One region of the Paraburkholderia caffeinilytica genome, then DNA from elsewhere that is predicted to be linked to it. Evidence: riboswitches for the same ligand, from Rfam matches in the RefSeq annotation. Region 1 holds a riboswitch; the other holds the start of a gene.
The links. A riboswitch is a leader RNA that binds a small molecule or an ion and turns the genes downstream of it on or off. The one in region 1 is predicted to bind manganese.
Positions count from the first base shown of each region.

Region 2: linked by a shared signal. The riboswitch ahead of DSC91_RS15195 (TMEM165/GDT1 family protein) and the one ahead of DSC91_RS25280 (sodium:calcium antiporter) in region 1 are both predicted to bind manganese.

Region 1 is NZ_CP031467.1:2,009,183-2,012,680, reverse strand. Features, by position in the region: gene DSC91_RS25290 (outer membrane protein) at 1-93, shown strand, start outside; gene DSC91_RS37620 (hypothetical protein) at 199-384, shown strand; gene DSC91_RS25285 (NADP-dependent oxidoreductase) at 389-1,408, opposite strand; yybP-ykoY riboswitch at 1,588-1,759, shown strand; gene DSC91_RS25280 (sodium:calcium antiporter) at 1,860-2,870, shown strand; gene DSC91_RS25275 (HAD family hydrolase) at 2,943-3,498, opposite strand, start outside.
Region 2 is NZ_CP031466.1:3,457,863-3,461,360, reverse strand. Features, by position in the region: gene DSC91_RS15205 (DUF1571 domain-containing protein) at 1-243, opposite strand, end outside; gene DSC91_RS15200 (hypothetical protein) at 471-1,229, shown strand; gene DSC91_RS15195 (TMEM165/GDT1 family protein) at 1,368-1,958, opposite strand; yybP-ykoY riboswitch at 1,972-2,154, opposite strand; gene DSC91_RS15190 (AraC family transcriptional regulator) at 2,304-3,245, opposite strand.

The DNA.
Region 1 (3,498 bases):
GCAGGCGAATGGACGACCGACTCCAGTAATAAAGACGGTACGAAACGGCGCAATAACAGCTTTACCGTCGGCCTGCAGTATCACTTCAACTAGGCGGACCAGATCACGTTACGCGACGAAGGCGTTGAATTCGTGCTTCAGGCGATGTTGCTGCAAGAGGCAAACGTCGGAACAGATGCACCCACGACTTTATAGGGCGTGAACCTATCTGCCTTGCCTGTTTGCGACACCAGTATTGATTGCCTGATCGAACAGGCCGAGCCGGTGGGGTATGTAACCCGCTGGCTCGACTTGCGATGGGCCGCCGCCGGTGTCTCCCGCTATGCGTTTCATCTCGCGAGCGGCGGGCCGTCGTCACGGCCGTCGGCGATCCGCATCGTCTGACCGGTCACACCCTAACCAGCAGCTTCCCAAGATTCTTCCCTTCAAACAGGCTGTTCAGCGCCTGAGGCAACGCGTCAAAACCATCGACGTAAGTCTCCTGATAAACAATCTCACCGCTCTTCACCCAAGGCGCGACAGTCTGCAGCATCTCGTCCATCCGATGCGTGAAATCACGCGCGAGAATCCCTTGGATCGTCGCGCGCTGAAACAGCATGTGCTGCAGGAAGCGCGGCGCGAGGTCCGGCGTATCGAGACCGCCGTCGTATTGAGCGATCGCGCCGCAGATCACGATTCGCGCGCGGCGCTTGATGAGCGGGATCACCGCATCGGTGACCATGCCGCCCACGTTGTCGAAATAGACGTCGACGCCGCCGGTGGCCGCCTGCAGCGCCGACTGCAAGCCTTCGAGTGTGGGATGCGCCCGGTAGTCGACGGCACCGTCGAGCTTCAGCGTGTCGGTCAGAAACGCGCACTTGTCCGGGCCACCCGCGATGCCGATGACGCGGCACCCGGCGCGTTTGCCGAACTGCGCGACCAGCGAGCCGACCGCGCCCGCCGCACCGGATACGACCAGCGTGTCGCCCGGACGCGGCCGGCCTGCTTCCATCAAACCGAACCACGCGGTGCGACCCGGCATGCCGAGCACGCCGAGCGCGGTCGAAACGGGCGCCGCCTCGGGGTTCAGTTTGGTCAGCTCGCTGTGATGGCACTTGGCGTACAGTTGCCAGCCGCTGTAGGCCGACACCCAGTCGCCTTGTTTGAAAAGCGGACTCGCCGACGCCACCACTTCACCCACCACGCCCGCCCGTTGGACGATCCCGAGCGGATGCGGCACATCGTAAGTATTGCGTTCGTGTTGCTGGATCCGAATGTACGGATCGACGCTGACGATGCGCGCGCGGATCAGCACCTCGTTCGATGACAAAGTGTCGTCGAGCTCGTTTTCGCGCAATTCGTAGTGTTCATCGCCAACCCGTCCTTCCGGACGCTTGACGTAAAACCACTGGCGATTCTGGTAGTTCATGTGAGGACTCACTGCGGTCGTAGACGGTGAGTGATCTTACCAGTGGGGCTATCACACGCTCGCGCGTCGGACAGACGCGACGAGACCGGAAGGCGTCGGCGCAAGCGCCCAATAGCACCAAACAGCACCAAACAGCGCCCGACTCCAAGCTTGTTGAAAGCCGCCGGTCCCGTTAGAATCCTCGGGTCACTGGGGAGTAGCCTTCCTTCATCCATTGAAGGAGAGCGCGTCAACATACTTGGCCTGCGGGTCATGGCGCGTTCGACCGGGTCGGTTTGGCGAGACCATTGGCGCACTACTTCGTTCTGGTCGGACGGGTCGCGGTGCGTCATGGGTTCGTCATCTACGTCCGACCGCGGAGTTGCCCTGTGAAACATCGTTGTGCCCTGCCAGTGTTCCCGCTTGACCGTCCGTCGTGCCGTTTCCCCTCTGGATTTGCCGGGAGCCGCACATGACCGGTCTCCTGTTTGAACTCGCGCTCATGCTGGTCGTCATTCTGGTGGCGGCCGAGCTCTTCACCAACGCACTCGAACACCTCGGCGAGCGCCTGAAAATCTCCGAGGGCGTGACAGGTTCGCTGTTCGCGGCGGTCGGTACCGCCTTGCCCGAAACCCTCGTTCCGCTGCTCGCGATTGCCGGTGGCACGGCCGATAGCGCGGTCAACCAGGAGATCGGCGTCGGCGCGATTCTCGGCGCGCCGCTCATGCTCTCCACCCTCTCCACCTTCCTGATGACGCTCGCGATTCTCGGTTCGCGCGGCGTCGCCGGCCGGGTGACGCCGGAACGCACGGGTTTCACGCGCGATCTGAACTACTTCCTGTGTGCGTTCGTGCTGGCGGCCGCCGCGATGTACGTGCCGCATGACCAGATGTTCGTGCGGGCGCTGATCAGCGCGGCGCTGGTCGGCGTGTACATCACCTATGTGGTGATGACGTTCCGCGCATCGAACAAACTGGTCGACGCCGGTCATGGCACCGAAGCGCCGGGCAGGATGCTGCTGTCGCGTCTCGGCTTGCCCACCAATCTCGCGACCATCGCGGCGCAACTGGTGCTGGCCGTCGCGCTGCTGGTGTGGGGCGCGGAAGGCTTCATCCATGGTGTGCGGGGCGTGTCGCAGGTGCTCGGCGTCTCGCCGCTGCTGCTGTCGCTGCTGATCATTCCGATTGCCACCGAGTTGCCGGAGAAGGTCAACAGCATCCTGTGGATTCGCCGTGGCAAGGACACGCTGGCGTTCGGCAACATCACCGGCGCGATGGTGTTTCAGGGCACGCTGCTGCCCGCGATCGGAATTCTGCTGACGCCGTGGACGCCGCGCATCGAAGTGGTGACCGGCATTGTGATCACGCTCGCCGCCGCCGCGTGGCTGCGAATCAACGTGCGCGAGCGCGGCGTGCCGGTGTGGGCGCTGCTGGTGTGCGGCGTGCTCTACGCGACTTATCTGGCGATCACGCTGAGCCGTTAGCTGAATGATGAAGGGGGGAAGACCGCGCGAAAAGCGGCAGCAGGCGTGGCCTTCCTGATTGCCGCTTTCGCTTTAATTGGAGGGCGCGGCGGCCGCAGCTGTGGCGGTTGCCGTGCTATCCGGCTTGAACACCGTCTTCCAGTCATCCTTCATATCGACGACGAGCCAGCCTTTCGCGCCGGCCTCGTCCAAACCCTTGTCGAGCTTGCCGCTTTTCGTCGTGCGGTCGTACGCATACTCCCGTTCTGCATCGGTGTGATGCAGCAGCGCCGAGAGGCGTGGGCCGTCGCCGGTCGAGGTCCATTCGAGCATCGGCACATCGCCGTCGGCGTTGCCGAACGCGATCACTGGACGCCTGCCGATCACGCGGTCGATGGCGAGCGGTTTAGCCGCGCCGTCGACGAGCGTGTCGACCTGCGCAAGCCGGCTCAACGACACCGCGCCGTTCGTCTGGCTGTACTTGTATTTGACGGTGCTGCCGATCACCTGCTCGGGCGGAATGCCGTACACGCGCTGCGCGATGTCACGGACGAACTCGACATCGCTGCCCGTCACCAGGTAGGTTCTGAACCCGTTGGCGCGCAGATAGGCGAGTAACTCGAGCATCGGCTGATAGGCCAGGTCGGCG
Region 2 (3,498 bases), on a different replicon from region 1:
CACGGTATCCGACGTGGCGGCGTCGGCGCATTCCGTCGATGGTCCGGGTGAAACCGGCGTCACCGGTTTGGCCGATTGGGCCTCGGCGCCCATGCAGACAAACAGGCACGTCAACGCAAGCGCGCACAGCAACGTCCGCGCGCTTGCCTGCCAACCCGCGGCAAGCAGCGTGCTTAGGCTTGCTGGACGATCGGAAAGACGAACACCGCAAGGCATCATGGGTTCAGCACGGGCCATCATCATCTCGGGTGCCGGCGCTCCCAATAAACGTATGGCGTGGCCCCTATATTCCAATCGTGTGAAGTGAAGGTCTGCCGCGGTGGAGCCGGGACACTTTTCGGCACTCAGCCGCCACCTCGCTCGGGGCGGATAGTGCGCAATGTCCTCGCAAAATCAGGCGCTATGCGAGAGATGGAATAGACGCCCCCACGAAATCGTTTAAACGACGTACGAACCAACGGCAGACTTCGATGAGCACTCGACAACAGCACGTCATCCGTCCTGTTTGCGCGGGGCTGCTAACTGCATCCGTTGCGCTATTCGCGGGCTGCGGCGGCGGAGGCGGTGGTAGCGGCAGCGCGAGCAGCCTGTCGATGGTGTCGATTGCCGGTACGGCGGCAACCGGCAAGGCACTCGCGAACGCGACGATTAGCATCGGCTGCGCGCGGGGCTCCACCTCGGTCGCGGCGGATGCGAACGGAAACTTCCACGCGACATTCGGCGCGGCGATGCCCTGCATGATCGCTGCGACCTCGGGCGGGACGACGCTGCACTCCACAGCGTTCGCAGGCGGCACGTACAACGTCACGCCGGAGACCGACCTGTTGTTGTCGTATCTGGCGGCGCAACTCGGTACGAATGAAAGCGGACTTATCGCCGGCTTCGCAACGAGCACACCGTTTCAGCAGACGCTGCAGAATCAGACCGACGTCCTGACCGCGCAGGCCGCCGTCGTCCAGAGTCTGCAGCAAAAGTACGGCATTACGCTTTCCACCCCCAATTTTCTGACCACCGCATTCACGGTCGGTCAGCCAGGCGAGGACAGCGATCTCGAAGCACTCCTCGCTCTCGGCGCAATCGACACCAACGGCGAACCGGACGCAGCCGCCGTCGCGCTTATAGCCGCGATGGGAGCCGCACATCCGATTGCGACGTCGCCGAGTACCGGTACAAGCGGGACCGGGGGAGCAAGCGTAGGTGGCACTGGCAGCATGGGCGGCATGATGTGAGACCCATCCACGCTCAACCGAAAACACCCGCACCTGGATCAGAGCAGCTCCATGATGAAATCCCCTCGGCCGTGACGTTCAGTCCAGGAAACCGCGTCGTGGAAATCACGGCTCGAACGTATAAGGCAAGCTCTCGAACTAGAACAACGGGTGCGCTTGCGGAAACAGCGCGGTCCTGAGGGCGAGGCCACCAAGCACAACGAAGATGATGGCGGCCAGAATGTGGACCGCCTTGGTTGGCAAGCGGTCGGCGAATTTGTGCCCCAGATAGATGACGGGCACGTTGGCCAACATCATGCCGAGCGTCGTGCCCGCGACAACGCCGAAGAACTCGTGAAAACGCGCAGCAAGCGCGATCGTGACGATTTGGGTTTTGTCGCCCATCTCGGCGAGGAAGAATGTAAGCGCAGTTGTGCCGAACACGCCCATCGAGTTTTTCGTCAATACCGCGTCAGCGTCGTCCAGCTTGTCGGGAATGAGAATCCACACCGCCATCACCGCGAATGACGCGACAACCGCCCAATTCAGAATGCCCGGACTCAGAACGCTCGCGAGCCACGCGCCGAGTGCGCCGGATGCACCGTGATTGATGAGGGTAGCGGCAAAAACACCAAGAATGATGGGGATGGGCTTGCGATATCGCGCCGCCAGTACCAGGGACAAGAGTTGAGTCTTGTCGCCAATTTCGGCAAGGCCGACCACGCTGGTCGAAATGAGGAAGGATTGCATGGGTTGTTGTACCCGGGCCGCGCAGAAAAAACGCGATGACGCGCATTCCGGCGACCCGGTTAGGTCGGAATGCGTGTCATCGGTCTTGCCAGGCACTTGGCTGCGCACGCCATAGCGGGTCTCTCGACTCGCCAAGTATGTTGACGTGCACCCTCGAACGTGGCGTTCGAGGCGGCTACTCCCCAATGAGCAGGCGCGATTTTATCGCGCCTCATGTTACAGAGGCAAGCCGCCACAATAGCGCTTTTCGCGGTTGAGCATTGCTGCGCGTGCCAATTATTACGAATGCCTTTCGCGCATCATATGCTCGCCCCTGTCTTTGGGGAGTAGCCGGCTTCCAGTCCGTCAGTGAGACGCGGCGAAATCGTCGATCTTTGCAGCTGGCGATAGCGCGAACGATGCCCGCATGTCTCGGGCCTCGTCGACCGGCGAGCGTCCAAAAAACCGCTTGAACTCGCGACTGAACTGCGAGGGGCTTTCGTAGCCGACGCGCGCCGACGCCGAGGCGGCAGTCAACCCGTCGCGAATCATCAGCAGGCGTGCCTGATGCAGACGCGTCGACTTGATGTATTGGATCGGAGAGGTCAGCGTAACGGTTCTGAAGTTGACATGAAACGCGGGAACGCTCATCCCCGCCTCTTCCGCGAGACGACTGACATCCAGTGGCTGCGCATAGTCGGTGTGAATTCGCCGCAGCGCTTTCGCGACTCTGCCGAAGCGGCCCTGATGCGCGAGCGCAGCCCGCATCGCTCCGCCTCGTTCCCCGATCAATACTCGATAGCAAATTTCCCGCACGATTGCAGGCCCCAGCACCTCGGCGTCCAGGGGTGACGTCATGGCTTGCAGCAGACGCAAAGCCGCTTCGGCGAGGTCGCCTTCGAGCGGCGTCGATACGATCCCTAGCGGAGTGCCTTGCTGGTGGTTTCCGCCGCGATCGATCGCCAGTATCAGGTCGCTCAACTCGATCAGATCGAGGCGCAACGACACGGCCAGCATCGGCTCGGACTCGCTCGCTTCGGTTTCAGTCGAGAACGGCAGCGGCACGGACAAGATCAGATAGTGCTGGGCGTCGTAGACATACACCTCTTCACCCAGAAAGCCAAGCTTGCGCCCCTGACACACGATCACGATGCTCGGCTCGTACAGCACCGGCGTGCGCCCCAGCGGCCGGTTCGAACGCATGAACCGCACGCCTTCCAGCGCGGACTGGGTGTACCCCTCGTTCGGCGCCAGACGCTGGAGCAGGCTCACCATTCTTGCGGAAACCGGGTTGTCGGCAACGGTCACGAAGACTCCTCTTTCGCCAGATCGGGTGAGGAAATTCTACTGGATACGATCGACGGGCCGCATCCCACTTCAATAGGAATAGGCAATACCGCGATTGTCGCGTGTATTCGCGCGCAGGTGCCCGGCTCATAAGATGGGTCATCGGCTGGACGCTGTAGCCGAAGCGCCCGGGAGACCCCGCCGCGATTGCCCTGCCGCTTGGTGCGCAGACTTCGTAGCCTCTCCCTCGACCCAACCTGCACAGACTATCGAA